DNA from 4 places in the Weissella sp. ESL1139 genome. Region 1 is predicted to be linked to each of the others. Evidence: predicted binding sites of a transcription regulator. Region 1 holds the regulator's gene; each other region holds the start of a gene.
The links. Region 1 encodes Rex, which represses fermentation and respiration genes when NADH is low (regulators of the CRP and FNR family bind a similar motif). Its sites were predicted from a motif close to TTGTGAANTANTTCACAA; they were not measured.
Positions count from the first base shown of each region.

Region 2: the regulator Rex is predicted to act here: its motif matches at 2,663-2,680, upstream of adhP (alcohol dehydrogenase AdhP).
Region 3: the regulator Rex is predicted to act here: its motif matches at 4,246-4,263, upstream of ACSYSF_RS03190 (glycerol dehydrogenase).
Region 4: the regulator Rex is predicted to act here: its motif matches at 3,903-3,920, upstream of adhE (bifunctional acetaldehyde-CoA/alcohol dehydrogenase).

Region 1 is NZ_CP196375.1:403,378-411,298, reverse strand. Features, by position in the region: gene ACSYSF_RS01980 (LacI family DNA-binding transcriptional regulator) at 1-856, opposite strand, end outside; THF riboswitch at 1,040-1,132, shown strand; gene ACSYSF_RS01975 (folate family ECF transporter S component) at 1,172-1,711, shown strand; gene ACSYSF_RS01970 (immunity protein) at 1,763-1,963, opposite strand; gene ACSYSF_RS01965 (hypothetical protein) at 2,144-2,458, opposite strand; gene ACSYSF_RS01960 (metal-dependent transcriptional regulator) at 2,635-3,291, shown strand; gene ACSYSF_RS01955 (redox-sensing transcriptional repressor Rex) at 3,371-4,006, opposite strand; gene ACSYSF_RS01950 (DEAD/DEAH box helicase) at 4,168-5,478, opposite strand; gene ACSYSF_RS01945 (Gfo/Idh/MocA family protein) at 5,505-6,497, opposite strand; gene ACSYSF_RS01940 (cysteine hydrolase family protein) at 6,601-7,149, opposite strand; gene rlmD (23S rRNA (uracil(1939)-C(5))-methyltransferase RlmD) at 7,243-7,921, opposite strand, start outside.
Region 2 is NZ_CP196375.1:182,570-190,490, forward strand. Features, by position in the region: gene ACSYSF_RS00855 (gluconate:H+ symporter) at 121-1,452, shown strand; gene adhP (alcohol dehydrogenase AdhP) at 1,573-2,592, opposite strand; gene ACSYSF_RS00865 (AI-2E family transporter) at 2,803-3,849, opposite strand; gene ACSYSF_RS00870 (BMP family lipoprotein) at 4,258-5,337, shown strand; gene ACSYSF_RS00875 (ABC transporter ATP-binding protein) at 5,559-7,109, shown strand; gene ACSYSF_RS00880 (ABC transporter permease) at 7,114-7,921, shown strand, end outside.
Region 3 is NZ_CP196375.1:692,045-699,965, reverse strand. Features, by position in the region: gene ACSYSF_RS03210 (hypothetical protein) at 1-604, opposite strand, end outside; gene ACSYSF_RS03205 (NUDIX hydrolase) at 860-1,375, opposite strand; gene ACSYSF_RS03200 (hypothetical protein) at 1,446-1,670, opposite strand; gene ACSYSF_RS03195 (acyltransferase family protein) at 1,919-3,046, shown strand; gene ACSYSF_RS03190 (glycerol dehydrogenase) at 3,130-4,218, opposite strand; gene ACSYSF_RS03185 (hypothetical protein) at 4,514-4,849, opposite strand; gene ACSYSF_RS03180 (YolD-like family protein) at 5,084-5,461, opposite strand; gene ACSYSF_RS03175 (Y-family DNA polymerase) at 5,454-6,785, opposite strand; gene yaaA (peroxide stress protein YaaA) at 7,008-7,748, shown strand.
Region 4 is NZ_CP196375.1:1,548,630-1,556,550, reverse strand. Features, by position in the region: gene ACSYSF_RS07705 (oligosaccharide MFS transporter) at 1-604, shown strand, start outside; gene ACSYSF_RS07700 (CopY/TcrY family copper transport repressor) at 735-1,172, shown strand; gene ACSYSF_RS07695 (cupredoxin domain-containing protein) at 1,194-1,565, shown strand; gene ACSYSF_RS07690 (cupredoxin domain-containing protein) at 1,592-1,861, shown strand; gene ACSYSF_RS07685 (copper-translocating P-type ATPase) at 1,870-3,789, shown strand; gene adhE (bifunctional acetaldehyde-CoA/alcohol dehydrogenase) at 4,088-6,781, shown strand; gene ACSYSF_RS07675 (exodeoxyribonuclease III) at 6,881-7,711, shown strand.

The DNA of each region.
Region 1 (7,921 bases):
TCACAGTTGTCAAGGCAGGCGTGAAGAATTCAGCATAGTCGGTATTATCATAGCCCACCACTGAAATATCTTCAGGCACACGAATACCATGAGCGCTGAGACCTGATATTAACCCAACTGCTAATTCATCATTTAAAGCAAAGACTGCCGTTGCTTGTGTAATTGATACCGCCATCGCAGCAGCGCGACCAGCATGCTTTGATAAACTTCGCGTGGTGACCTCACTAACTTTACCACCTGCCGCCAACATCGTTTCTTTAAAAGATGTCGTTCGGTATAACAAGTTATCAGTATGTAATTGGTTACCCAGTAACACCACGTGCTTATGACCCAAAGCTAATAGATGTTCTGCTACTAAACGGCCACCCTCTTTATCTGAAGCATAGACAGCATCCGCATCGGCTAGTTCATCATGATTTTCTAAAACAACCATCGCAACCCCGCGCTTTTTCAAGCTTTTCGCAATTGTCGCTGGATTTTTTAATTGGCTAACCACCAAAATGCCGCTAACACCTAAATTAACCAACGTTTCAATGGCCGCATCAGCCGCTTCGCCATCGGCAGTCATAATTGATAATGACGTATTTTCAGGTAAATTTTCTTGCATTTCTTGCACAATATGCCCAAAAAATTGAACACCTAAACTTGGTACCACCACACCAATTAACATATGGGCACCGTGTTTTAAACTACGAGCACTCGCGTTGGGTACATACCCGATTTCGTCACGGGCTGAAAACACCTTAGCTTTCGTTTGATCTGAAAAACGACTACCCTTCCCATTTAAAACTTGTGAAACAGTCGCAATCGATACACCTGCTAGACTAGCTACATCTCTAATTGAAACTTTTCCCATTTGAAATACCTCTATTCCAAAAATTCAATTGCCCACATTGGCAATTCTTAACGCATTAAAAAACATATGTATTAAAACATTTTACCAATTTTTAAATGAATTAAAAACCTTTTTACCTGATTTTTATACAGACGAAGTATTTACATTAAATGTGATTGCAGTATAATTTAACTTTGTAAGTAACACAGGGTAGATTAAAATGCGTCAAGTGCTGTGGAAACGGAATGTGGGCCACAGACGAAGGATTTCCGCGATATTTTAATCACATTCACTGTAATAAGTGAAACCCTCCAAAATAAAAGGAGGTGTTTTCAAATGAAAACATTATCATATCGATTACCACAATTGCGTACCAAGCAACTCGCCATGCTCGGGATTTTAATGGCCCTACAGCTCGTGATTAGCCGCTTTTCACTCGGTACTGCAACGCTCAAAGTCGGCTTTACCTTCTTGATTGTTGCCATTATCGCAAAATGGTATGGTCCCTACTGGGGGATGCTCGTTGCCATTTTCACCGATGTCATTAGCAGCTTGTTAAACGGCTATGGTTATTTCTGGGGCTTTACTTTATCAGCAGTCGTTGCTGCCGGTATCTATGGTTTTTCTCTTTATAATCGTAAAACCGTTTCTTGGCTACGGATTATTGTAACTGTTTTCTTAGTATTGCTAATTGTAAATGTTGTCCTAAATACATTATGGGTCACAATGATTGGTAATATTCATAATGCTGAAACAATTATGTCGTTATTATGGATTCGGATTATCAAGCAAATTGTCTTTTGGCCAATCCAAAGCATCTTACTTTATTTTCTACTTAATAACCGCACAATTGAATCGTTGCATCAAAAAATCTAAAATTCAAAAGATAGACCTACAATCATTCCGGATTGTAGGTCTTTTTCTGAATTAAATTTGTTTAAATAACAGTGCAATACCACCAACAAGCATAGCGATACCAAATACAACACCACTTAAAAGGGCTAACGGTAAAAAATTCGAAGTATTCTTAGTACCATGATTTTTAGTTTGCACAAAAACATTTTTTACACTATAAAATTGCCAAAAACTAATTAAAATACAAACTATCCCAACAGTTCGTTCAAGCATCCCTTACACCTCCTGTTAATATTATTATGTGTGAAAACGTTTTCAATGGCAAATTTTTTAGTCACAAAAGGCCCTCCTAATTGTTCTTGATTTAACAATCATGGGGCCATCTTTTAATTTTAAACAGCTATTCATCAAAATTACTAATTATAGAAATTAGAATAATATTTTAACCTATTATTAGTAACTTCGATGAACATTAAAACCAACCTTACGACACGCTACTTCAAATGAACTTGCAAATTTATTACGAACATTTGGTGTTGAAAATGTTAATTTTGTTTCATTAAAAACATCCCCACAGCCAATACGATAAACACAACTATCATAAACTTGGCCAACAAAAACCTCACCCCGACAAGTCAAAGTGTCTTCTAAAGCATCAATTAATGCTTTTACTGTATAATCTGGGATATCACGACATTCTTGCAATAAGTAACGAATACGTGCACATTTAGGCAATTGCTCAATCCGACATTCTTGATCTGCTATCATTTAACCCTCCACTTTTAACACAATGACAACCAATTCATTTCTACATATTTATATTAACCAATAATAATTGTTTTATCAAGTGTATAATATTATTAATTGTTGCAAAAACTATTTTCTGATTATTATGCTATAATTGTCAGTACCGATTACTTTAAAAAACGAGGAAATTTTATATTATGAACGAATCCATCTCTAAAACACAATATTTACAAACTATATTAGAATTAAGCGGTGGTGACGAATCATCAAAAATTTCGAACAATCAAATTGCTGAACATTTAAATGTGACCCCTTCTTCAGTTTCAAACATGCTTGCTAAATTACAAGAAGCTGGCGAAGTTGATGTTGTCCCATATTATGGCGTAACTTTGACGAAAACTGGTCGTGAAACGGCTTTGCGTTTGATTCGTTCACATCGTTTAATTGAAACTTTTGGTGCAACGAAACTTGATTTATCAATTTCAGAAGCTCACTCAAATGCTGATAATCTTGATCACGATGCAGATGACCAATTTATTAACGCCCTTGATAAATATTTAGGTTATCCAACTTTGAGTCCACATGGGCTTGCAATTCCAGATATTAACCACAATTATTCACCTAAAAAATTTCGTCCTTTGCGTAAAGCCAAAGATGGTGAAACTGTTACCATTAACAGCTTTACTGAAGATTTAGAATTGTTGCAATATACGGAAACATTGAACCTAAAGCTAAATACTGTTTGGACCATCAAAGAGCGTCTACCATTTGATGGTCCCTTGGTATTAGAATCAGATGACGCTAAAATACAAGTCACGCAACATGCGGCCGATTTCATTTATGTCAACGACTAATTAGCAATAAAATCAGTAACTAAAAAGCCATGAGATAGCAAATTAACTATCTCATGGCTTTTTGTCAATTATGTCGTTTCTACTTATCACTAAAGTTATTGATGAAATACAATAATGTCTGTAATTCATTGGTTAAATCAACATTTTGAACACGAACATTGCTAGGTACATCCAACCGTAGTGGTGTAAAATTCAAAATACCGCGGATACCAGCATTAGCTAAACGCTTAGCGACATCCTGCGCAACGTCAGCTGGCACCGTAACGATGGCAACATCAATTCGTTGATCCATAATTTGCTTTTCCAAATCATCCAAACTATAAACTGGAATACCTGATTGAATGGTATTCACAATTTCAGGATTAATATCAAATGCTGCTGCAATGCGCGCATTTGAACTTTGGTGGAAATTGAAGTTTAACAAGGCTTGACCAAGATTTCCAACTCCAACTAATGCTACTGATGCTAAAGTATCTTGGTTTAAAATTTCACCAAAAAATTGCATTAATGCTTTAACGTCATAACCATAGCCTCGCTTACCAAGCGCACCAAAATAAGAAAAATCACGACGAATTGTTGCAGCATCAAATTTTACGGCATCTGATAATTCGTTTGATGAAACGCGGACAGTTCCAGAATCAAGCAACAACTTCAAATAACGATAATAAATTGGCAATCGTTTTGCCGTTGCTCTAGGAATATCATGTTCAACCATTTCGTTCGACCTCGTTTTCAAAAATTAACTAGTTTCACAAGTCAAAAAACATATTGTGAATCTTATACTAACTAACATGATACCATAGGTCGTGCGTTTCGTGAATAAACTAACAATTAAGAATTCACAAAGATGCGTTTTTTTGAAAGCCCTTACCTATTTTACGAATGCTTAGGCTTTCCTTTATTCTTACGGTGCTTACGCTTAGCATGCTTTTCCTTAGCCAAACGCTCTTGACGTGACATAGTTGTTGGTCGTACGGCATTAATTTGCTTATGACGTTGCTTGCGTGGTTGACTACCAGATTGCTGCTTCTGATTAGCCACTTTCTTTGCAGGTTCTTCAGTTTTCTCGTGAACTTTTTTATCAGCAACTGAAGTTTGTTCATGATAAGATGTGACATTTTTAACACCTGTCACCGTCTTAATATCAACTGCAACTAACTTCTTTAAATCACGTTGATCATGATCGTTACCAAATGAAATTACCAACCCTGGTTTACCAATACGGCCGGTACGACCAGCACGGTGCGTATAAGTTTCACCATCACGAGGCAAATCAAAATTAATGACGGCTGGTAAATCAGGAATATCTAGTCCACGGGCCGCAACATCAGTGGTTAACAAGAATTTAGCAGTTCCTTTACGGAAATTAGCAAGAGATTTTGCACGCGTGGTACTTGAATCACCACGTACCAAGGTTGCCATCGCCACATGTTCATGAGCCAAAAAGCTGGCCGTAATTTTTAGTTGCTTTGTGGTATTAAAAAATACTATGGCTTGAAAATGTTTTTGCGTTGCTAATTGACGCAAGCGCTTTTGTCTTTGATCACGAGCAGTTGGCCAAAATTCATGCGTGATTGCAGTTGGAATTTCAACCTGACGTTGGTCGATACGCAAAAAGTCGCGGTCAAATAAACCACTAGCTGTTGGTATATCAACTTCAGTCGCACCAAACAAAGCCACTTGCACATCGTCATCTTCAATAGCATCCCAAATCTGATCAATTTGGTTAGCGGTATCATCACGCAATAGCTCATCGGCTTCATCAAGAATCAATGTGCGCAAACGCTTTAGTTTTAATTTACCATTACCAACTAATTCACTAACGCGACCTGGCGTTCCAATCAAAATTTCAGGATGTTTTTTTAGACGATCTAATTGGTGCTTAACATTGGCGCCCCCAGTCAATGCTAGTACCTTTAATGACAATACACTGGCCCACTCACGTACGACACGGGTAGTTTGCATGGCTAATTCTTGTGATGGTGCCAAAATTAATAGTTGTTCACCATCATCTGCAACTAACTGAGGCAACAAAGGCCAAGTAAACGCTAATGTCTTACCAGTTCCAGTTGGTGCCAATGCGTCAATTGATTGGCCAGCTGCTAATGGTTCGGCAACAGCTTCTTGAATGGGTGTTAGGCTCGTAAAGCCAACACTTGTTAAACGTTCTTCAAAACGGTGATCCATGTTTTCTCCTTAATATCTAGCAATTATTATTTATCTGCTGGGAAAACAATCCCGGCATCTTGACGCAAATCAAATAACACTTGATTAACCGTTTGGCTTAATGCTAATAATGATTGATAATCAGCAGCTGTTTCTGCCGGACGTGTCATCATATCAGCAAACAAATCCGCTTCAGCAATCATTGGGTTATCTGCTGGTGCTTGACTCAGTGGATGGGCTACTTTATCTGCGTCATAATACGTAATATCCAATACTTCAGCAATATCACCAATAACCAAAGTATCACGTAAGCCCAAAATTTCAGAATCCAAATGACTATTTGAACCTTTACCAAATTCTACAGTCACATCAAAATCAGCATAACGCAAAATCGCAATTCCACGACCATCTGCCCCATTACGCAATGATGTTGCGAAATAATGGCTTGATTGTGGCTTACCAAATAGCTTAATAACGGCATAGATTGGATAAATACCAAGATCAGTCAATGCGCCCGCACTAAATTCACGCGTTAAAACATTGGGTTCTTTACCAGCTAAATAATCATCAAAACGTGATGAGTACTTTTCGTAAACAAAAGTAGCTCCAGAAATCTTAGGCATTTTAGCTACTTGTTTTTCAATAATTTTGAAGTTAGGTTGTTGAATATGACGCGCAGCCTCAAACATACGCACAGCTGAATGTTCATCTAGTAGTTGCATGATTTGTGCGTATTCTTGTGGATTTGAAAACGCTGATTTTTCAACAATAACGTGAATATCATGGGCAATAGCTGCCTTGACTTGGCTGAAGTGCACGCTGTTTGGAGAAGCGATATACACCACGTCAATCCCGCTATTATAAAAAGCTTCTAAATCAGTATAAACAGTCGCAACATTAAACTTTTGACCGAAACTTAGCCCAGTTGTTTCATGACGTGAATAGATAGCAGTTAATTCATATTGTTTCGTAATATGAGCGGCTGATACAAATTGTTCTGTAATCCAATTTGTACCAATAACCCCTAATTTGTATACCATAATCCAGTTCCTCCTAATCATTTTGCTGATTTTGTAATACCAATTATACCATTTAAAAAGCTGCCTTTCGTCATATTAAATAACAAAAGACAGCTAAACTTCTTTAAATAACAGTTGCGCCTAAACTATTTTTAAAATGATCCAATGCCCATTCCTGGCCATGTTCTGTAAACGTCGCAACCCCAGCTTTTGGAATCGTTAACTTATAATTTAAGTTATAGCCATAAACAGCTGTATGCAACACACAAATATCGGTACAAACCCCAACCAACCACAAATCATCAATCTTTCGCTCACGCAAAAAATTATCTAAATTAGTGTTTTGAAATGCTGAATATCGGTTCTTGTTAAAATGATAAACTTTTTCATTCGTTTGGTTTGATTCATACCAGTCTTGTAGTTGACCATAAAGCTCCTGGCCCCACGTTCCAACAATATTATGTGGTGGAAAAAGTTTATGCTCAGGGTGATAAATATCATCCTCGTAATGTGCATCAGTTGGTAAAATAACATAATCACCATTATCAAGAAATGCTTGCGCTTCCTTAACAATATAAGACTCTAAAGCTTGTCCTGGCTCACCACAAGTTAGTGAACCTGCTGGTGCCACAAAGTCATTCGTATAATCAATTATCAGTAGTGCTTTTGTCATATGTCTTGTCACCCTCCTGATATGATTGTACCATGATTTATTACCATGAATATACAAAAAATAGCCAGCAAAAAGCTGACTATCTTTTAAAATTTAGTTTTTACGCTCCAACACAGTCACCGATTCAATATGTGTTGTTTGTGGGAATTGGTCAACAGGTTGTACATCACCCTTAATTTCATAACCATCTTCCTCAAATTGCACAATATCACGTACCAATGTTGCTGGGTTACAGCTGATATAAACAATCTTCTTAGGTGACATTTCAGTAGCGGCATCAATTAATTCAGGTGTCAATCCCTTACGTGGTGGATCAACGAAGATGACATCCGGTTGAAGACCTTCTTGTTGCCAAGCAACCATCTTCTCTTCGGCCTTACCTAGTTCAAACTTAACGTTGTGAATATTGTTGATGTCGGCATTACGCTTAGCATCATCAATAGCACTAGGTACTACTTCAACACCAAGAACTGACTTAACACGATCAGCGATGGTTAATGAAATCGTTCCAATACCTGAATAAGCATCAATAACCGTCTCATCCCCACTCAATTCAGCCTTATCAGCAGCTAACTTGTACAAAACTTCCGTCGTTTGTGGGTTAACTTGATAGAATGAATTTGGACCAATAGCGAATGTCTTATCAAACAAAGTATCCTTGATAACTTTGTTTCCCCATAGAACATGGTTAACATTACCCAAGATAACATTGGTCTTGTCTTGATTAACATTTTGAATAATTGAGGTAACTTCAGGCAAAGCTTGTTGGATT
Region 2 (7,921 bases), 220 kb from region 1:
TAAATGACTTTTCCTTAAATTAGTACTAGCCAAATCATGTGAAAACGGTTACAATTATTTAGGTCGCTTTGATGCAACCGTTTTCATTTTATTGAGTTGATATTATAAGGAGAGTTAGTTATGCCATTATTTTGGGTTTTGGTAGGAATTATTTTGTTGATTTTACTAATTGTAAAATTCAAATTAAATACCTATGTCTCATTGTTGGTAACAGCTGTATTTTTAGCACTTGTATTAGGAATCCCAGTTGATAAAATTGGACCAGCTATTGAAACAGGAATTGGTAGTCAACTTGGGCATTTGGCCATTGTCTTTGGACTTGGTTCAATGATTGGAAAGCTTGTTTCTGATACTGGTGGTGGTTATCGAATTGCCCACACATTGATTGAAAAATTCGGACGTAAACAAATTCAGATAGCCATTATTTTAGCATCATTCATTGTTGGAATTGCATTGTTCTTCGAAGTTGGGTTAGTTGTTTTGCTACCAATTTTGTTCGTAATTGCGAGTGAACTAGGAATTCCATTATTGTATCTTGGTATTCCAATGGCAGCTACTTTGAATACTGCCCACGCATTTTTGCCACCTCATCCAGCACCAACTGCTGTTGCAGGAGTCTTTAATGCTAATATTGGGCAAGTTTTGTTGCTAGGTATTATTGCAGCAATTCCAACTATTTTGATTGCTGGACCATTGTTTAACATGGTTTTGAAGAAAGTCTATCCAAGTGCTTATCACAAGGAAACACCAAATGTGTTTGGTGAATTTAAGACGTTTAAGTTAGAGGAGACACCAGGCTTTGGTATTAGTATTTTGACATCAATGATGCCAGTTATTTTAATCGGAATTGCCACAATTTTGGAAGCATTTATCAATAAAAAAACGGTTTTCGGTCAAATCATTACGTTTGTTGGTAGTCCAGACATTGCCATGCTATTGTCATTGCTATTTGCGGTCTTTACAATGGGAGTATTCCGTCATGTTAAGATGAATGAAATTGGTAATACTTTGACTGAATCAATTAAGCAAATCTCTATGATGCTACTAATTATTGGTGGTGGTGGTGCTTTGAAAGAAGTCCTAGTTAAAGGTGGTATTTCAGATTATGTTTCAGCATTATTTGCAGATACATCAATGTCACCAATCTTGGCTGCTTGGTTGATTACGGCCGTACTACGTGTCAGCTTGGGATCATCAACGGTTGCTGGTATGACAGCCGCTGGTTTGATTGCGCCATTGGTTGCATCATCATCAGTTAATCCGGCTTTGATTGTACTTGCTATTGGAGCAGGTTCAGTCTTTGCAGATCACGTTAACGATGCCGGTTTCTGGATGATTAAAGAATACTTTGGTCTATCACTTAAGGAAACATTGCTATCTTGGACAACTTTGACCAGTGTACTTGCGTTAGCCGGATTAGGTTCAGTGCTAGTATTGTCATTGTTTGTTTAAAATACGTTACATTAAGGATTCAGTTTTTTGGAACACGTTTAGATAGAGTGAAAAAACGTACAAATTAATAACTAATAAAAAGGATTGCGACGTGTCGCAATCCTTTTTTGTATGGTTAGATTAGTTATTTGTAAAGTCGATGACCATTCGACCAACAATTTGATTATTTTTCATTTCATCAATAATATCGTTGATTTCTGATAACTTACGTGTATGCACGATTGGCTTAACTTTGTTTTCAGCTCCGAATTGGAAAGTTTCAGCTAAGTCTTGGCGGGTACCAACCAAAGAACCAGCAACTTTAATGCCATCTAAGACGGTCTTTGAAATGTTCAATCCCATATCACCTTTAGGTAGGGCGATGGCTACTAAAGTACCATCTGGTCGTAATGCATTGACTGCTGTTGTGAATGAATCAGGACTAACGGCAGTAATGAGTGCACTGTGCACACCACCAACCTTATCTTGTAGAATTTGTGATGCATCCTTTTCACGAGAATTAATGGTTAAATCAGCACCGAGTGATTTAGTTGCTTCTAACTTATCATTATCAATATCCACGGCAGCCACGTGTGCTCCGAAAACATTGTGAGCATATTGTACGGCTAAGTTACCTAAACCACCGGTACCAACAATTTCTACCCACTGTCCAGGCTTAACATTACCAGTTTTTAGACCTTTGTAGACCGTAACACCAGCACAGGTTAATGAAGTTGCTTCAATTGGATCAAGACCTTCAGGAACTTTAACGGCATAGTCAGCAGGGACGATGCATTCTTCAGCCATGGCACCATCAACGTTGAAACCAGAATTTTGTACCTGGCGACACAATGTTTCACGACCAGTTGTACAGTATTCACAGTGGCCGCAACCCTTGTAGAACCAGGCAACTGAGACTCGATCACCAATTTTTAGATTAGTAACATCATCAGCTGTTTTAATGATTTTACCAACACCTTCGTGGCCAATAATACGACCGGGAACTTTACCAAAATCACCAGCGGCAACATGTAAATCTGTGTGACATAATCCACAATATTCCATTTTTACAAGTGCTTCGCCATGTTTTAAATCACGTAATTCAACATCTTTAATATCAACGTAACCATCACAGTTATCTCTTACGACTGCTGCTTTCATAGTGTTTACCTCACTTTTTTGGCTTATTTCTTAATGCACCTAAATCATAACAAAAAGATATCCAAAGGTAAAGTGAAAACATTCACAATGTGATAAAATTAATTATTTTAATTAATACTTCATGATGGAAATACAGTGGCGCAAAAAACGCAAGCTGAGTCACATAATGAATGACATCAGTTTGCGTTTTAATTGTTCAATGATAATGGGTTAATTTGCTACTTTATCTTCGTGTGATTTCTTATTAATATTGCTAGCATCTTGTACACCTAAGATACTTAGGATAAACGCCACAATAGGAATACCAATAATTAAGCCCCAACCACCTAGTAGATGTTCCATGACAATGATGGTTGAAAATGTTAGGAAAATTGGTAATTCAGTTCGGTTCGCCATTAGACGTGGGTGTAGGAAGTATGATTCAAAGAGGTGGATAACTCCAACTAAAATCCATACCTCGAACATACCAGTCCAGCCGAGAGCCGCAAATGAAATGATACTTAATGGAATCAAAGAAATTAAGACACCTGCAATTGGGATGAGCCCCAGAATAAATATTAATAGCGCCATAACCATGATGCTTGGTACCTTAATAATATATAAGCCAATTACCATTAAGATGGTATTAATAAAGGCAATGGTTAGTTGAACTTCAATGACATTACCCAAGATAAGAATAAAAGTACTACTCAAATCGTAGACATTTTTAAAAAATACTGGATAGTCAGAAGTTAAGAATTTCGTACCAAATTTCTTCAATTTATTCCATGATAATGCACAGATAAGACTTAAGAAAATTGATAAAGCAATTTTAGATAAGATACTACCAATAACATTAAGCGTGTCTAAGCCACTTGCTAATAATGCTTTCCAATTCTTCGTTACTTCGTTTAGTAAATCAAGATTTTGATAAGTTTTATCAAGGTATTTTTTAACATCTGGGAAGTTACGAATAAACTTCATGACTTCATCGGGAATAACTGAAAATTGTTCAATTAAAGTTGGCATAACAAAGACAAATGACATACCAAAGATGATCAAACTAACAACAAAGACAAGTAAAACAGATAGACCATAAGGAATTTTAGTCCACTGTTTAATTTTATTGGCAACGTTAATTGCTAAATAACTAAAAATAATAGTAAGTAATACAATGCTAATTAAATCTCTGACAATGTACAAAACAATTAAAATAAAAATAAGAGCAATTAATTTTTGGACGTCTGTTCGTTTAAATAAGCTTTTTAAATCCGTCACGTATACACTCCTTAGTTTTTTGTTTAATTACTATTATAACCATTTTTAAAATAAAACGACACGGTCACGATACTGAAATAGGCGCATCAACATTAAAAATGTTGTTAATTTATTTTGTTACATAATTGTAATCCAAAAAATTAACGAATAGTCCATTTTAAAATTAGCTTTAGGTTATTTTTTAAAACGTTTTATACCAAACAATAATTTGATTAGTTAGATAATTATTCGCCTTTAAAGTGCTGGTTACCCTAAAAACTGCGTAAAACACTATTAATATAGATTGCGCAAGTGCGGGTAACAGGCTATACTTATCAAAGAAATTTAGCGGTTTAAGTCTTGTTAACCAAATTGTTTACTAGAGACAAAGCATTGACTTAGACAAACGAAAGTTGAGGAAAATGAAACATGGTTTCACGTCGTAATTTAGTAATTGGTGGAGTAGCTGTTGTTATTATCGCAGGTGTTGGTGCCACAATGGTTGGTAATAAGAATTCATCTTCTGACAAAAAAGACTTTTCAGTTGCTATGGTGACTGATGTTGGCGGTGTGGACGATCGTTCATTTAATCAATCTGCTTGGAAGGGTGTTAAAGATTGGGGTAAGTCACACGATTTGCAAAAGGGTAAAGATGGTTATAACTACTTTGCTTCTAAGACTAATGCCGACTTTGCACCGAACTTCCAACAAGGTGTATCAGCCAACTACAATATGTTGATTGGTGTTGGTTACGCAACTAATGATGCATTGGTTGAATCAGCTGAAAAAAATAAGAAAACAAATTACGTTCTAATTGATGATAAAGCTAAGAAACCATTAAAGAACGTTGCTTCAATGATGTTTAAACAACATGAAGCTTCATATCTTGCTGGGGTTGCTGCTGCAACTAAGGCACAAGAGTTAGGCGACAAAAAAGTTGGTTTTATTGGTGGTATGAGTTCAGCAACAATTAAGGCTTTTGAAGCTGGCTATATTGCCGGTGTTAAGTCAGTTGATCCTAACATCAAGGTTGATACACAATATATTGAATCATTTACCGATACTGCTAAGTCAAAGACAATTTCAGATGCTATGTATACATCTGGTACTCACATTATTTTCCAAGCTGCTGGTCCAGCCGGAAACTCAGTATTTACCTCAGCTAAGGATATCGATACTAAATTAGCAGCCGATGATAAAAACAAAGCTTGGGTTATCGGGGTTGATATGGATCAAAAAGACCAAGGAAATTACAAAGATAAGGATGGCAAGGATGCTAATTTAACAATGGCATCAGCTATCAAGAAAATTCCTAATTCAATTGTTAAGGTTGCCAACCAAGCTATGAAGGGTAATTTCCCTGGTGGTAAGACGGTGACATTTGGTTTGAAAAATAATGGTGTTGGTTTGACCACTTCTAATTTGGATGAAAAAGAGAAGCAAGCTGTCCAATCAGCTGAGAATGCTGTTAAGGACGGGGATGTTAAGGTTCCTAGCAAAATTAAGTAAATTTCATTAGCACTGATACGTAGTAGTTGAAAAAGCGGAACGAAACAATGTTCGGCTTTTTTGATTGTTAGCACATATATTATGATAACTATGTAACAAAAATATTAAAAGACGAATTATTTTGAGTTGAATACTAGTAAAAGCAACCTAATATATGTAAAATTACCTTTATATATTAAGTTAAGAGTAAGCAAGTTTAATTTTTCAGGGAGAAATGAAATATGGCAGATGAGCCAATTGTGTTGGAAATGCGCAACATTGTGAAGCAATTCGGTGAGTTTCGTGCGAATGACAACATTAACTTACAGGTTAAACGTGGTCAAATTCATGCGTTACTTGGTGAGAATGGTGCGGGTAAATCAACGTTAATGAACCAGTTATCTGGTTTATTGCAACCAACTTCGGGTGAAATTTTAATTAATGGTCAAAAGACTGTTGTTGATAGCCCATCAAAAGCAGCAGAATTAGGAATCGGGATGGTTCACCAACATTTTATGTTGATGGATGCTTTTACCGTAACTGAAAACATTGTTTTAGGTTCAGAACCAGTTAATGGTATGAAACTAAATATCAAAAAAGCCACCCAAGATATTAAGGATTTATCAGAAAAATACGGTTTGGATGTTAATCCAGATGCTTTAGCTGGTGATATTTCGGTTGGTATGCAACAACGTGTAGAAATTTTGAAGACCTTATACCGTGGTGCTGATATTTTAATTTTCGATGAGCCAACAGCGGTATTGACACCTCAAGAAATTGATGAATTGATGAATATTATGCGTCATTTGGCAGCAGAAGGTAAGTCAATTATTCTAATTACTCACAAATTAGATGAAATTAAAGCTGTTGCTGATCAAGTGACTGTCATTCGTTTGGGAAAGTCAATTGATTCGTTCCCAGTCGAAGGTGTGTCATCACAAGAATTAGCTGATATCATGGTTGGTCGTACTGTTTCGTTATATAGTACTGAAAAGACACCGGCACAGCCAAAAGATACGGTGATGTCATTAGAGAATTTGACAGTAAAAGATAGTCGTGGTGTTACAGCAGTTAATAATTTGAGTTTGGATTTTAGAGCTGGTGAAGTTTTGGGAATTGCTGGTATTGACGGTAATGGTCAATCTGAATTGATTTCAGCAATTACTGGGTTAATGCCAGTGGCTTCTGGAAAAGTTATGTTGCATGGTAAAAATATAACTAATAAAAAGCCCCGTCAAATTACTGAAGCTGGGGTCGCTCATATTCCAGAAGATCGTCATCGCTTTGGACTAGAGTTGGAAATGACGTTGGCTGAAAATATTGCTTTGCAAACGTATTACAAGCGACCACTTTCAAAGTCTGGTGTGTTAGATTACAACGCAATTAATGAACATGCGCGTGATTTAATTGAAAAGTTTGACGTGCGAACAGTGAATGAGTTAGTACCAGCTGGTTCATTATCAGGTGGTAATCAGCAAAAGGCGATTATTGCGCGTGAGTTAGATCGTGATTCTGATTTTGTCATTGCCGCTCAACCAACACGTGGATTAGATGTTGGGGCGATTGAATACATTCATCAACAATTAATTAATCAACGTGATGATGATAAGGCAGTTATGTTAGTTAGTTTCGAGTTAGATGAGATTTTGAATGTTGCTGATCGGATTGCAGTTATTTCACACGGTGAGATTACAGGTATCGTGAATGCAAATGAAACATCGAAGAATGAGCTAGGATTATTGATGGCGGGTATGTCATTGGATCAAGCTCGGGCACAATTGGCAGGAGAATAATCTCGTGAATAAAATTAATTCATATAGTACAGGACTGGTTGCTGGGTTAGCGGTCTTCTTTGGTTTGATAGTCGGTGCGGTTATCATGCTATTTTCAGGTTTCAATCCAGCTACTGGTTATATTAGTTTAGTACAATCAGCATTGGGTTCTTCATTAAACATTGGTGAAGTGTTACGTGCGATGACACCTCTTATTTTGACGGCAGCTGGTTTCATGGTTGCCCAATCAGCCGGATTTTTCAACATTGGACTTTCTGGTCAAGTTTGGGTTGGTTGGATTGCTTCTACTTGGTTTGTATTAGCTAATCAAGGCATGAATCCTTGGATTTTAATCCCCACCGCTGTTATTATCGGTGCAATTGGGGGTGCTGTGATGGGGTTCATCCCCGGATGGTTACGTGCCCAATTCGGTGCATCCGAAGTTATTACAACAATTATGTTGAATTACATCGTTTTGTATGGTGGAAACGCCATTGTGCAGGGGTTGCCTAAAAAGTTAATGGCAACGACGGACATGACGAAAACGTTAAGTGATACTGATTCATTGCGTTGGGACTTTCTATCTAACTTGACTGGTGGTTCACGTTTTAACATTGGCTTTATTATTGCTGTTGTAGCTTTAATTGCTATTTGGTTCATTATGAAACGAACAACGTTAGGATTTGAAATCAGAGCGGTTGGATTAAACCCAGATGCTGCACGTTATGCGGGTATGTCAGCTAAGCGTAATGCAATTATGGCGATGACAATCTCAGGAACGTTAGCTGGTTTAGCTGGTGCAACCGAAGGATTAGGAACTTATCTAAATATCT
Region 3 (7,921 bases), 290 kb from region 1:
TTTTAACACTTATTTCTTGATTATCTAATAGCTTATTCGAACTATTTATTTGTGCAACACCTTTACCATTAAAACCAATAAATTTTGTTTTAACAGAATCTAATTGTTTTTTGGTAGATATTGATTTTACTTTCTTTAATCCTGATACTTTATACTTTTTTGACGTTTCTTTAATTGGATTTTCTTTATCACCATCATTTGTAATAGTCATTTTTACAGACTGACCATTTTTCAATCCTCGTTCATTGTCAAAATTCAACGAAAGCTCTTGTTCCCAATTAACTACATCAGTAGCCTTATCTTGTAAATTGGATGGCAATTCCTGTATATATGAAGGGTCATCTAAAACTTGCTGAACTTGGTACTCGCTTAACCCAGAGCGTTTTGCATAGAGTGAATTAACCTTCTTATCAATTTTTCCTGAATTGTAATCAATAGTTCCTGATTTATTATATCCTCTAAAATTAACTTCAACATCTTTAGTAAGAGCCACTTGACGATTGGAATAAATTGATATTCCTATCACAATCGCAATTACAGCAACTATCACACCAATAATAGAAATAATTATTTTTTTGTTTTTAAAAATATCTGATATTTTCATAATACTCCCCACTCTTCTGTAAAAAATGTATCAAAAACTAATAAAACACCTTACTAATAATTATTTTAAGGTAATTTTAATATATCATGTTAACAAGCTTCTTAACAAATATCTGTAACTAAAAACATTACTTATTCCTATTTTTCTATTTAATAACAAATTCTAATTTTACTGTAAATCTCAATATAGTTTACTTATAAACAAAAAGCTCCGTGCTGCTAACATGGAGCCCAAGTTGCTTCAATCAACGATTAATTAGTTATTAAATACCTTTTCGTCTTCAGACAAAACGTGCCATTTTTCAAATTCAGTATCATTTGAATCAAATGAACCACTCTGAATATATTCTTTTGCTTTCAACACAAGTGGTGATGCATTATCAATTGTAAGTTGATCAAGACCCATCAATTGGGCACCAAGAGAATCTTGACCATCAAATTGTGCTACTGAATCTTTAACTTCACCATTAAATTTTTGTACATTATAAAAAACTGCAATGTGTTGATTTATGTCATAGTCCAGATATTGCCATGGATATTTAAAACTAGTAATACCTAATTGGTCTAGTTGTAAAACTTTCAATCCCGTTTCTTCTTTTATTTCACGATTAATTGCATTATTTAAAAATTCACCCTCTTCCAAACTACCACCAGGAAGATCAAATCTATTAATATACGGTCCACCATTTTTCTTTATCACGACTAATTTATCATTTATTATGATGACGCCATACACCCCAAATGCGTGATGCACTTTATGTTTAACGTTCATTTTTATATCCTTTCATCTCATCAATTTACATTACATATACTACTTAATCACAAATAGCTAAGGAATCTGGCTATTTATTCATGGAAAACGCAATTAAATAAATAAGCAATGCACACACAATAAATGTAACACCGACTATAAATAAAATACCTGCACCTATATTTGCACCAGAATCATTTTTTATTGTCAACCAATTAAAAATTAAACCTCCTATGCATAAAATGATGCCTAAACTTAACATTACAGTAGCTGCATACCTTATTTTGGTCAGTTTCTTATTTTTATTTATTCTCAATATATTTTCTCCCCTTACATCGCCAGTATTTAATATGACTTATTATGCTATTTTTAAAAAGCTATTCAAAACAAAAAGCTTCAATAATTGTTATTGATAACCAGTTTCATACTTAATCTACAACATTTTTGCTATTTTTGTTCCACTTTTTTAAAAATTTTAAAGTTCGTTTTTGAAAAATGCGTTAAGGTTATTACTAATATATTTATATTATTAGCAGTAATTAAAGGAGCCTGAAAAACTTTTTTATGATATCGGAAGCTAAACAGCAAAATAATAATAGAATACTTTGGGCTGACTACGCAAAATGTTTTGGTATTATTGCCGTTGTAATTGGTCATGCTATCAACGATGTCTCTGGTAAGGGATTAGATATTACTTATAACGCGATTTATTGGTGGCACATGCCACTATTTTTTATGGTTGGTGGGTTTTTTCTCAAAAAAATTAATTTTAATGCTAATGGTTGGCGTTATTTATTAGGCCATAAAATTAAGCCATTATTAATCGCCTATCTATTAAATGGATCAATTTTAATTATTCTTAGCCACTATTTCCGTCAACAATCATGGCATTACACCTTCGCCTATTTTGGACGTCTAATTTATGGTGGTAGTACTTTAAATGATTACTTAAGTGTTTTTTGGTATATGACAACCTACATGTTAGGTATTTTTCTGACAACAATTTTGTTATCAGCTATTCATTCAGTTTGGTACCAATTCTTAATTGCGGTTGGTTTGTTCTTAATAGGTATTGGCTTACAAAACATTACATTCTTTGGTAACAGTAGTTTTCCTTGGAATGCGCAGATTTCATTACTGGCTGTATTTTGGATGTTATTAGGACATTATGTTTTCAAAATATTTTCCAAAATTAATTGGTCTTATAAAACAATCTATGTTGTTATTGCCACAGCATTTTTTAGTGTTTTGATTTACTTATATGCTCACAATAAGCTGGATTTTGTACTTTGGTTGAAATCTTCGAATATTCGAAGTGGTCTGCAAGCTTTGATCATCCCACCAATTTTATGCTTATTTATCTTTGTTATTTGCCAAGCTATTGAGCATTTTGGTGAATTTAAGCCATTATCTTTCGTTGGACAGCATACAGATACAGTTATGTTCTATCACCGCGCTGCTTTTGATATCACAACTCTTAGTGCCTTTACTGATAATTGGTACTTTAGAATTATTATCGGCCTAGCTGCTCCTATTTTGTTGGCAGTTATACTACAGAAGATTAAGCAAACGAGCTTTTATGCTAGTTGGCAACAATCACTAAGTATTCATCGTCAACAATATTTAGGAATTGGTATTCCAATCATAGCAAGCGTATTTTTAATTGGTTTAACTAGTGTTGGCTACCTTTAAAGACAATTTATAATAAAACAACAAACAGGCAGGAAATTTTATCATTTTCCTGCCTGTTTTTTATTAAATTATCTTTTGTTTTATTATTGACGCGACTTTATGTAACTATCAACAGCTACAATTGCATTTGCAACGTCTTCTGCCGTAACTTCAAATGGCATTTCATGAATTGTTTCAGATGGAATTGTGGCTTGCTTACCAACCTTCAAAAAGTCTGCATAAGTTGCACCCTCCAAGTGTAAGTCAGCCAAAGTTGTTGGCAAGCCAAGCGATTGATTAAAATTAATATATTTATCTAATACTTCAGTTGAAACATTGTCTAACATCAACTCACAAAGATAACCATATGCAACTTTCTCACCGTGCATCAACTTTTCGCTTTCACCAGATAAGACAGTAAAGCCGTTATAAATAGCATGGGCAGCTGCTAATCCAGAACTTTCAAAGCCAATGCCACTCAACAATGTATTAGCTTCAACAATTGTCTCTAATGATGGTGTCACAACTTTTGCTTCAGCTGCTGCAACGGCTTCATGTGCATGGGCAAACAAATTATCTTCACATGTTTGTGCAATTGCCAATGATGCTAAGGTTGGTCCTTGGCCAAGCATTGATTTATTGTAACCGCGAGCAACATCCTGTGCTTCAATATTCGTGGCCATTGCATCACCAATACCCGCGATTAGATTTCTAACTGGCGCATTGGCAACAACACTTGTATCCACTAACACAATATCCGGATTCTTATCATAGAAAGCATACTTCGTAAATTGTCCTTCGGGTGTATACAACACTGATAATGCTGAACATGGTGCATCAGTTGATGCAACTGTTGGCAAAATAGCAACTGGTATACTCAATTCGTCAGCAATGTTTTTAGCGGTGTCAAGTGTTTTACCACCACCTAAACCAATAATAAAATCATTTTCTTCATTATGACCAATTTCAACGACACGTGTAATTTCCTCTGTCGAAGCTTCACCACCAAAGTTCACATGTGTCACCGTAAAATCTTTTGCCAAAGTTTGATTAAGTTTTTCCCCAACAATCTGCCAAACTATTTCATCACACAATAAGATTGGTTGCTTACCAAGACTTTCAAGATACTCTTTTGGATGATCCAATACCCCATTACCTTGAACATAGTGTGCTGGACTTGAAAATGCTTTAATCATAATTATCTCCCATCAAAAGTCATATTGTGATTAATTTCACTATGTATAGTTTAACAGATTATATTCGATAATACTCACTAATTTGCTCAAAATTTCACTATTTAACATTTTATTCTTAAGGTTCTGCATTTATTTTATTCGTCAAATCTTGTGCAACTTTTTGCCATAAGACATTATAGCCAACACGATGAGCTAACAAATACTTAGCTGAATGTTTAGGCACATCTAGTTTCTTCAATATCATATTTTTTGATCGATGTTGTTTTTTGTCATCTTTACTTTGGTTAACTTTTTACCTAATTAATTGTTTTATCTGGCCACGCTTATTAATGCGATAAACTTCTTCTGCTATGCTTTCCGTTTGCTTATCAAAATATTCTTCGTTAGTTTCATTATATTCGTTAGTTTCATTATAATAGAACGTTATATTATTATAATTAAACCCTAAACGATAACCATCGTCCGATTCAATATCATTAAAATCAATATCTGCTGGTATTTTCTTTTCTTTATTTTTACCTGCATCAACGCTCTCACCGATTACCTCATAAGTGATTTTTTCATGTGGTAACTTCACCGGCTTGTAATGGACTAGTACCGGTACTGAATAACCAGCATGATCTTTCACTTGTTTTAATATCTTATTTACTGTGTCTTTGGGTAAATAAGCTACACGATAATAGACTATCCCTATAATGCTATATAAAATAATAATAGCTAGACACCAATAGACAATTTTATTTCTTTTTTACTCATAGCATTTCCCTCAAAACTAATCTTAGCACAAGAAAAAAAGTATAGCCTCTCATGAACACTTTACATATTAAAAGCCGACAAATTAATACAAATTTCGCGGCTTTGTCTATGATTCGACAAATAAAATATCACTCATGGGAAATACACGTTGGTTATCTGAAAGAATTACATTATCACCTTGAAAGCCTAGTACTTTACCGTGATAAAAAGGACTTGTAACCCCTTTAGCTGTATGATTTCTTAATTGCAGTGTCACTGGATGACGTTGTATAAAAGCTTCCATTAGATATTGACTAATTGCTTCTTGCGTCATCTCTTGTTGATCTTGACGTGCTCGATTTTTAGCACGTTTTTTTGAATATGCATGTAAATCTTCTGTATGGTCACTAAGAAAATAACCTTGCCATTTAACCATGCCACGATCATGGTAATCTTGCTGAAAGAAACGTGCTGCTCGACTAAGTTGCTCATCTCGTCTATCCATACGCGTTACCACCATTATGGCCACCAACTAAACCAGCCCTTTGAATCATCGTGCCACCTTGACCCAAAGATGATAATTTCACTAAACTTGTTACGCCAAATTTATGCCTAATTTGGTCAATAACTTGATCGATTTTAGAAGCATTAATTTGTTGTTGGACTGGTGTTAATAAATCCAGTTGTTCACCCACCTTTAACTGCAAGTCACCAACTGATACACCTAGATTACGTACACAACCATCTTCATAATTTTCATCAAATAGTTTAATTAAAGTGCCACTAATATCATGCGATAAATTTGATGGTGACATTTTAGTTTGAACATTAAAACCGTGTGTATGTTTTTGCTCGCTAGTTGCATAAGAATAACCAACAAACAACGAAACTGTACTACCAACAAGGTTTTTAGCACGTAACCGAGCAGCAACCTGCTCACCAATTTCCCGAATAACCACTTTAATTTCATCAACCCGATTATAATCACGTGGTAAAACTTGGCTATTTGATAAACTAGTTGCTTTTACTTTATGTCTATGCCGCAAAATACTACGATCAACGCCCCAAGCCAATGCAAATAATTCTTCACCACGTATGCCTAACTTTTCTTCAAGATAATATGGATTGGTTAATGCTAAATCATACATAGAAAATATGCCCAATCTATTCAAAGTTTTAGCTGTTCTATTGCCAATACTCCAAACATCAGTCAACTTTGTAATCGGCCACAAACGTTGTGGAATGTCTTCAAAGTGCCATTCACCTATCAAATTAAAATCATGCTTAGCTTCAATATCTAACGCCAATTTAGCCATAACCGGTGTATCACCAATACCTACCGTGACATATAAGCCCAATGTTTGTTTTACTTTTAATTGGATAATTCGTGCCAACTTTTTCAAGGTTAAATTTTTACCATACAAAAATTTTAAATATTCCCATGTATCTGTTAAATCTAAAATGCTTTCATCAATGGAATATAATAGCAAATCCTCTTCGGCAACAAATTGTCTAAAAATATCATTTATTTTTTTATTCATGGCAATATAGCGATTCATCCGCGGTTGTACAATAATCAACCGTGAATCTTTAGGAACATCACGCTGTCGCATCACATTTTTAATACCTAATTCCTTCTTTGCACGCGGCGATGAAGCCAATACAAGGCCACCATTAGTATTCTCTTGTTGGCTCATAACAACTAGTAATGAGGTTAATGGATTTAATCCATGATCAACACTTTCCACGCTGGCATAGAAACTTTTTGAGTCAATGACCATAATTTTCCGACGCGCTTCAGCTGCGGTAACTTTTGAAAAATTAATCATAATCATCTCCTTAAACGTTTGTAAGGTTTTACTTTATAAAGTTAGTTTAAACTTAATTTCATGAAGTATCAACTATGAATTTTTCTAATTAATTGTGTCATTATTAACTGATTAATCATTCAGTTATGCTTGTTACTGTAAAATCCTTGCAAAAATAATATGATTTCATTTATATTAAACATGACCGTTGTCGTTATTTTTATTTCAAAAGGACGATTTTATATGCAGATTATTATTTCACCAGCTAAAAAAATGGTTATTAATCAAGATGATTTTTTACCGACTAGTCAACCACGTTATTTAGCACAAACAAAAGTCATTTTATCCACACTATTAAACCTTTCATATGATCACTTGCAAACCTTGTGGCATACAAGTGATAAGCTAACAGCCGAAGCTTATGATATATTAATTCATACTGACCTAAGGCAGCCTTTAACACCAGCCATCTTTAGTTATTCTGGTATTCAATATCAATACATGGCGCCTAACGTATTAAGTCAGGAGGCCTTGGACTATTTACAAAATACTTTATGGATTCTATCTGGTTTTTATGGCGCATTACGGCCATTTGATGGCATTGTACCTTATCGCCTAGAATTGGGTACCCATCTTCAAATTGCTGGTTATAAAAACCTTTATGACTTTTGGGGCGACCGTTTATATCAAGCAGTTCATGGTCAAGGTCCCATTATCAATCTTGCTTCAAAAGAATATTCACGTGCTATTACGCCTTACTTACAACCTGATGATCAATTTATCGACGTTACTTTTGCTTATCTTATCGATGGTAAATTAAAAGTACGTGCCACAGCCGCTAAAATGGCACGTGGCGAAATGGTTCGTTTTATTGTTGAAAATCATTTAAACACCATTGAAGAACTGAAAACATTTTCATCGCCAGATTATATTTTTGATGAAGCACATTCAACAGCTAGTAATTTAGTTTTCCTACATAAGTAGCATCTTATACACACACGTTTCACTCAATAAAATTATAATTACATTATAAAACAACAATTATTTCATTTAGCTATATAAAATAATCGATATCATGGTATAATCTATAAAGTAAAAAAACCATTAGGTTATAACATGTTATAAGGTTTGTTAGTATTTGTTGATGAATCATTTTT
Region 4 (7,921 bases), 730 kb from region 1:
TTTTTCGGTTTTCAAGATTGCTGACTTATGGAAGATTATTATTTTTATCGTTTTAAGTTGGACTTTCTATACAGTCTTTGATCAACAAATGTTCCCGGAATTTTTCACGAAGTTTTTCAATTCTAGTTCAGCTGGTACGCAAGCTTATGGTGTATTAAATTCTATTGAAGTCTTTTTGGAATCACTTATGATGGGTGCAGCGCCATTTGTTATGAGAAAGTTTGGAGTTCGCAAAACACTATTTATTGGTATTGCCATCATGGTTATCCGTATTGGTGGTTGTGGATTGGTTCAAAACCCACTTGGTGTTTCATTTATTAAACTTTTGCATGCACCAGAAACAGCTTTCTTCTCACTAGCAATTTTCCGTTACTTTACTTTGCACTTTAATACGCGTGTTTCATCAACTATTTATATGGTCGGCTTCCAAATTGCAGCCCAAGTTGGGCAAATTATTTTTTCAACGCCATTGGGTGCATTACACGACCAAATTGGTTACAGCAAGACTTTCTTGGTAATTTCAGGAATTGTTTTGATTGCCGGTATCTATGCAATGTTTGCCTTGAGAAAAGATGATGAAAAGGTTGAAGGACAACCATTATAAAATAAATTGCATGCTTAGATAGATCAGCTTATAGCTGGTCTATTTTTTTGCCATGCTGATTCGTTGACAAACGTAAACGTAATGAACTATACTTAACATAGTTACAAATGTAAACGAAGGAAGTGATGCTATGATGCAAGCAAGTGATATGTCGAATGCTGAATGGCAGATTATGCGTGTGGTTTGGACAATGCAAACCGCAACGAGCAGTGAGATTATCGCAGCTATTAAAGAAAAAAAGGATTGGTCTGAATCAACGATTAAAACATTGTTACGTCGGTTGGTCCAAAAAGATATGTTGGCAACACGTAAAGATGGTCGCCGGTTTATCTACAGTCCGTTAATTGCTGAAAATGATGCCATGATTCAAATGACAACTGAAGTATTTGATCGTTTATGTAGTATGAAAAAAGGACAAACATTAGCTGAGCTGATTACTAATATGACATTAAGTAAAGCAGATATTGAAAATTTACAGCATGTCTTAAAGGAAAAGGTGAGCACAGCACCAGATACGGTTGCATGTGATTGTATTGGACCGTTTGCTTGTGCCGATTGTCCCGAATGATTAGTTAGGGGGAAAATAATTATGGCAAGAATTATTGTGTTAATCATTGGTCTTGCAGTCATTGGTTTTATTGTTTGGTGGTTCTTTGGTAAACATGAGGCTGAGACCCAAAATGCTGAAATTAAAAATGAAAAGCAAGATGTTGATGTATTAGTAAAGGGTGGTTATTCACCTGAGCAGGTCGTTTTAAAGCAAGGTGTACCAGCTGAATTACATTTTAAGCGAACTGATCCATCAAGTTGTTTGGACCACGTTGTCTTTCCAGATTTTGGAATTAATCAAGCTTTACCACAAAATGAAACGGAAACAGTTAAGATTGATACCAGTAAAGCTGGTGAATTTGGTTGGGCATGTGGTATGGACATGTTCCATGGTAAGGTCATTATTAAATAGCATCATCGATAAGGAGGAGTTATACAATGAGTGAAGTACAAAAAGTTAATGTTAATGTTGCCGGTGGTTACGAACCTAATGTCGTTAATTTACAAAAAGGGGTACCAGCCGAAGTGACGTTTACTCGTACAAGTCCACAAGGATGTTTGGACGTTGTACATTCAAAGGAGCTTGGTTTTGAAGAATCATTACCAATTGATGAACCTAAAACAGTGACAATTGATACCAACAAGGCTGGCGAGTATGATTTTAGCTGTGGTATGGACATGTTCCACGGTAAAGTTGTCATAAAGTAGGTGATTTTATGAAAATTACAACACGGTTTTGGGTTTCGTTAGTTTTGTCCTTACCGATGTTAATTGAAATGATTTTAATGCCTTTCACTGGTTGGATGTTACCTGGTGGAAAAGTGACGATGTTGATTTTAACCACAATTGTGATGTTAATATCAGCACGACCATTTTTATCAAGTGCTTGGGCATCATTTCAAAAGCATCATTCAAATATGGATACCTTAATTGCTGTTGGAACTGGAACAGCATATATCTATAGTATTTATGCGATGTTTACTGGTAAGGCTGTCTTTTTTGAAAGTGCCGCCTTTGTGATTACATTTGTCTTGTTAGGACAAGTATTAGAAGAACGAATGCGTGATAATACCTCTTCATCAATTGAGAAATTGATGGATCTACAGGCTAAAGATGCTGAAGTTCAGCGTGATGGTGAATTTGTGCGGCTTCCTTTGGATGAAATTGTTGAAGGTGATTTAATTCGGGTGCGTCCTGGACAAAAAATTGCCGTTGATGGTGAAATTGTTGAGGGTACATCAACCGTCAATGAAGCGATGGTGACTGGTGAAAGTATGCCGGTCTCAAAACAAGTTGGTGATGATGTTATTGGATCAACGATGAATACAACGGGAACATTTGTATTCAAAGCAAACAAAGTTGGTGATGACACAATGTTGGCTCAGATTGTGACTTTGGTTAAAAAAGCCCAATCAAGTCATGCGCCAATTCAACAGCTGACTGATCGTGTATCTGATATTTTTGTACCCGTTGTGTTGATTATTGCAGAGTTGACCTTCTTGGTTTGGTATGTATTTATTGGTCATGATGTAGCTAACTCGCTAATCTTTGCGGTGTCAGTCGTTGTGATTGCCTGCCCTTGTGCGCTAGGATTAGCCACGCCAACCGCTTTGATGGTGGGAACTGGTCGTGGTGCTAAGATGGGAATCTTAATCAAAAATGGTGAGGTTCTTGAACGGGTAAACGACATCGATACGGTTGTATTTGATAAAACTGGTACGATTACGGTTGGTCAACCACAAGTCACTGATGTAATTGGTGATCAAAAACAAGTCTTAACCGTTGCAGCAAGTATGGAAGCTTCATCAGAACATCCGTTGGCTGAAGCGATTATGGCTAAAGCACAACAAGAAAATTTGCAAACAAATGAAATTGCAGACTTTCAAGCATTGTCTGGTAAAGGTGTGCAAGCAACTGTTGATGGTCAACAAGCCTTTGTTGGTAATGAACGTTTGTTAGCAGATTATGCAATTGATGATAGTTTGAAGCAAACGATGCGCCAACTACAAGATGAAGCCAAGACGGTTGTCTTAGTTGGTTTGCAAGATAAAATTATTGGATTAATTGCAATCCAAGATACCCCTAAAGAAACATCCGCAGTGGCCATGAAAGATTTAAAGAAGCGTGGTCTTAGAACAGTGATGTTAACGGGTGATAATGAACACGTGGCCAAAGCGATTGCTGATGAAGTTGGAATTGATGAAGTAGTTGCTGATGTGTTACCAGCTGAAAAGGCTGATAAGATTCAAGAATTACAAAAGGATCATACGGTTGCCTTTGTTGGGGATGGTATTAACGATGCGCCCGCATTAACAACAGCTGATGTTGGTATTGCCATGGGAGCTGGTACCGATATTGCCATTGATGCTGGAGGTATTGTGTTAGTTAAAAATGATCTCCGTGATGTTGATCTGGCAATTGCCTTAAGTCAAAAGACATTTAACCGGATTAAGTTGAATTTATTCTGGGCGTTTGTCTATAATGTCTTAGGTATTCCAGTTGCTGCCGGTGTATTTTATGGTCTTGGCTTTATTTTAAGTCCAGAAATTGCTGGGTTGGCAATGGCGTTCAGTTCGTTATCAGTTGTGATTAGTTCAGTTTTGTTAGGAAAAGCAAAGTTAACACCAGCTGATTAGCATAAAATAAATTATTTAGATAAAAAGCTGAATTTTCTGAAAACTTTTTAGGAAATTTAGCTTTTTTTGTTTCTTCACAAGGTCATCATGACTAAAAATTGTAAGCGCTTATATTGTTAATTAATTAACAATATTTATTTTTGTTATTATGAAAATGTTTGTGAAAACATAATATAACAGCTATAAACGCCAATAAAACGGCGTTTAAGTGCTTGACGGCATTCGCTTATTTGCTATAATTAGATTGTTCAGTAATGAGCAAACTAATTAAATTAGCACAATTTGAGAGGCGGATATAATGACTACTATGATTAAGCAAAAAAAAGCGTTAACATCAGATGAAAAAGCAGCCCATTATGCAGCAGCAGAAGAAATGACTAACAAATTAGTCGATCAAGCAGCAATTGCTTTGCAAAAATTTGAAACCTATACACAAGAACAAGTTGATAAGATTGTTGCAGCCATGGCTTTAGCCGGTTCAGAGAATGCGTTATTATTAGCTCATGAAGCATATGATGAAACTGGACGTGGCGTAATTGAAGATAAAGATACTAAAAACCGTTTTGCTTCAGAATCAGTTTATAATGCAATAAAAAATGATAAAACAGTTGGCGTTATTTCTGAAGATAAGGTAAATGGGAAAGTCGAATTGGTTGCACCACTTGGTATTCTAGCAGGAATTGTGCCAACGACTAATCCAACGTCAACGACAATTTTTAAGGCAATGCTAACAGCAAAAACGCGTAATACGATTGTATTTGCATTCCATCCCCAAGCACAAAAATCATCAGTTCACGCTGCAAAAATCGTTTATGATGCCGCAGTTGCAGCTGGTGCACCTAAGAATTTCATTCAATGGATTGAAACACCATCAATCGACGCCACTGATACTTTAATTAAGAATCCTAAGATTGCATCAATATTAGCAACCGGTGGGCCATCAATGGTCAATGCCGCTTTACGTTCTGGTAATCCATCAATGGGGGTTGGTGCTGGAAACGGTGCAGTTTATGTTGATAAGACAGCTAATGTCGATCGAGCTGTATCTGACTTATTATTATCAAAGCGTTTTGATAACGGTATGATTTGTGCATCTGAAAATTCTGTTGTTATTGATGCATCAATCTATGATGAAATGGTACAAAAATTACAAGAACAAGGCGCTTACTTAACACCAAAGCAAGATTATCAAAAGATTTCTGATTTTGTATTTAAGCCAACTGCTGATGGCTACGGTGTTACGGGCCCAGTTGCAGGTCGTTCAGGTCGCTGGATTGCTGAACAAGCAGGTTTGAAGTTACCGGCAGACAAAGATGTCTTGTTATTTGAGCTGGATAAAAAGCATATTGGCGAACCATTGTCATCAGAAAAGTTAAGTCCATTGCTATCAATTTATAAAGCTAAGGACCGTGACGAAGCAATTGATATTGTGCGGGCATTATTGAACTACCAGGGGGCTGGTCATAATGCAGCTATTCAAATTGGGGCACAAGACGATCCATTTGTAAAAGAATATGCAGATCGCGTAGAAGCATCACGAATTTTGGTTAATCAACCTGATTCAATTGGTGGTGTTGGTGATATTTATACCGATGCTTTACGACCATCGCTAACGTTAGGAACTGGTACTTGGGGGAAGAATTCATTGTCGCATAATCTATCTACGTATGATTTGTTAAACGTTAAAACAGTCGCTCGTCGTCGTAATCGTCCACAATGGGTTCGCTTGCCAAAGGATATTTACTACGAGGCTAATGCAATTACCTACTTGCAGGAATTACCAGATGTTGATCGTGCCTTTATTGTTGCCGATCCCGGAATGGTTAAACTTGGTTTCGTTGATAAAGTATTGGATCAATTTGCACTACGTGAAGAACAAGTTAAGACATCATTCTACGGTTCCGTTAGTCCAGATCCAACCATTTCACAGGCAATTGATATTGCGCGTCAAATGGCAGACTTTAAGCCAGATACAGTGGTCTTGCTAGGTGGCGGATCAGCCTTAGATGCTGGTAAAATTGCCCGTTTCTTGTATGAGTATTCAGCCACTAAGCCTGGTATTTTATATGACGATGCTGGTCTTAAGAACTTATTCCAAGAATTAGCGCAAAAGTTTATGGATATTCGTAAACGTATTGTTAAATTTGAACACCAACGCTTAACTCAAATGGTGGCAATTCCAACAACTTCAGGAACTGGATCAGAAGTCACACCATTTGCGGTTATTACTGATGATGAAACGCACGTTAAGTATCCACTAGCTGACTATGAATTGACACCACAAGTGGCAATTGTGGACCCTGAATTTGTTTACACTGTACCAGCCCGTACAGTTGCTTATTCTGGGATGGACGCCTTATCACATGCGTTAGAATCATATGTTTCTGTTATGTCATCAGAATTTACACGTCCATGGGCATTGCAAGCAATTAAGTTGATTTTTGATTACTTAGAAGATTCATATCATTATGATGCCAAAAAGCCAACAAAAGAAGGTAAGTTAGCTCGTAGCAAGATGCACTATGCCTCAACATTGGCTGGTATGTCATTCGGAAATGCTTTCTTAGGATTGAATCACGCGATTGCGCATAAAACCGGTGGAGCTTTCGGTCTACCACACGGGTTAGCAATCTCAATTGCCATGACTCATGTGATTAAATTTAATGGTGTCACTGGTAATGTTAAACGCACGCCGTTTCCACGTTATGAGACGTATACAGCCCAAAAGGATTATGCTGATATTGCACGTCATATTGGCTTAACGGGTCGTGATGATGCTGAATTGGTAACCGCTTTAATTAACAAAATTAAAGACCTCGCTGCTAAGTTGGATGTGGATTTGACGTTATCTGGTAATGGCGTTAAGAAGGAAGACTTTGATCGCGAGTTATCAGGTTTGATGGATTTGGTTTATAATGATCAAACAACGCCTGGTAATCCACGACAACCACGCTTAAGTGAAATTAAACAATTACTAGAAGACCAATTTTAAATAAATATTTGAACGGCATCGGACGAAAGTTACACGTAGTCTGATGCTGTTTTTTGTTATAATAAACGCAATGATAATTTAAAGAGGAACGGTGGCAAAATGAAGTTTGTATCATGGAATATTGATAGTATTAATGCAGCTGTTGAACATAAATCAGCACGTGGTGAAATGACCTGGCAAGTATTACAGAATATTGCGGCCATGCAACCAGATGTTTTAGCAATTCAAGAAACTAAATTAAAGCCAACGGGTTTAACTAAAAAGCAAGCAACCGCGCTTGATGAATTATTCCCGGAATATTATCGCTATCTAAGAATGAGTACTGGCCGCTCAGGCTATTCAGGGACAATGATGTTAACCCGTCATGAACCGATTAATGTTGACATGCCTGAAATTGGTGCGCCCGGTGATATGGATATTGAAGGCCGTATTATTACGCTTGAATTTGAAAATGCCTATGTTTCAACGGTTTATACACCTAATTCGGGTAGTGGTTTAGCCCGTTTGGCTGATCGTCAAAGTTGGGACGATGCATACCGTAAATACATTCAGCAATTAGATAGTCAGAAGCCAGTCATTTTCTCTGGTGACTTTAATGTTGCCCATCAAGAAATTGATTTGAAAAATCCGAAGTCTAATCACAAAAATGCTGGGTTTACTGATGAAGAACGTGAACACTTTAGTGCCTTGTTAAATGCTGGGTTTACTGATACATTCCGTTACTTGTATCCTGATCAAGCGGATGTGTATACATGGTGGGCTCAAATTTCAAAGACATCTAAAGTCAATAACTCAGGATGGCGCATCGATTATTATTTGGCATCAAATCGTTTGGTCAATCAATTAGCAGATATGTCAGTTGTTGATACCGGTGCACGTCAAGATCATGCACCAATCATGTTAACGATGACGGATGATTTTAAACTTTAAAATAGTGATGAATTAATAGGGAAAACTTGGGATTTGATTGTCTCAAGTTTTTTTATTTCAATAAAAAATAGTATCAATAGTGAAGAATCTCTCATAATTATTAATTTTCTATTATTTTTGTCGTATAAAAGTAATAGATGTCAGGTTTTGTGTTTCAAAACGACAACAGTAAATAGCTTTACAATATTAAGAATACGGTTGATAATTAAT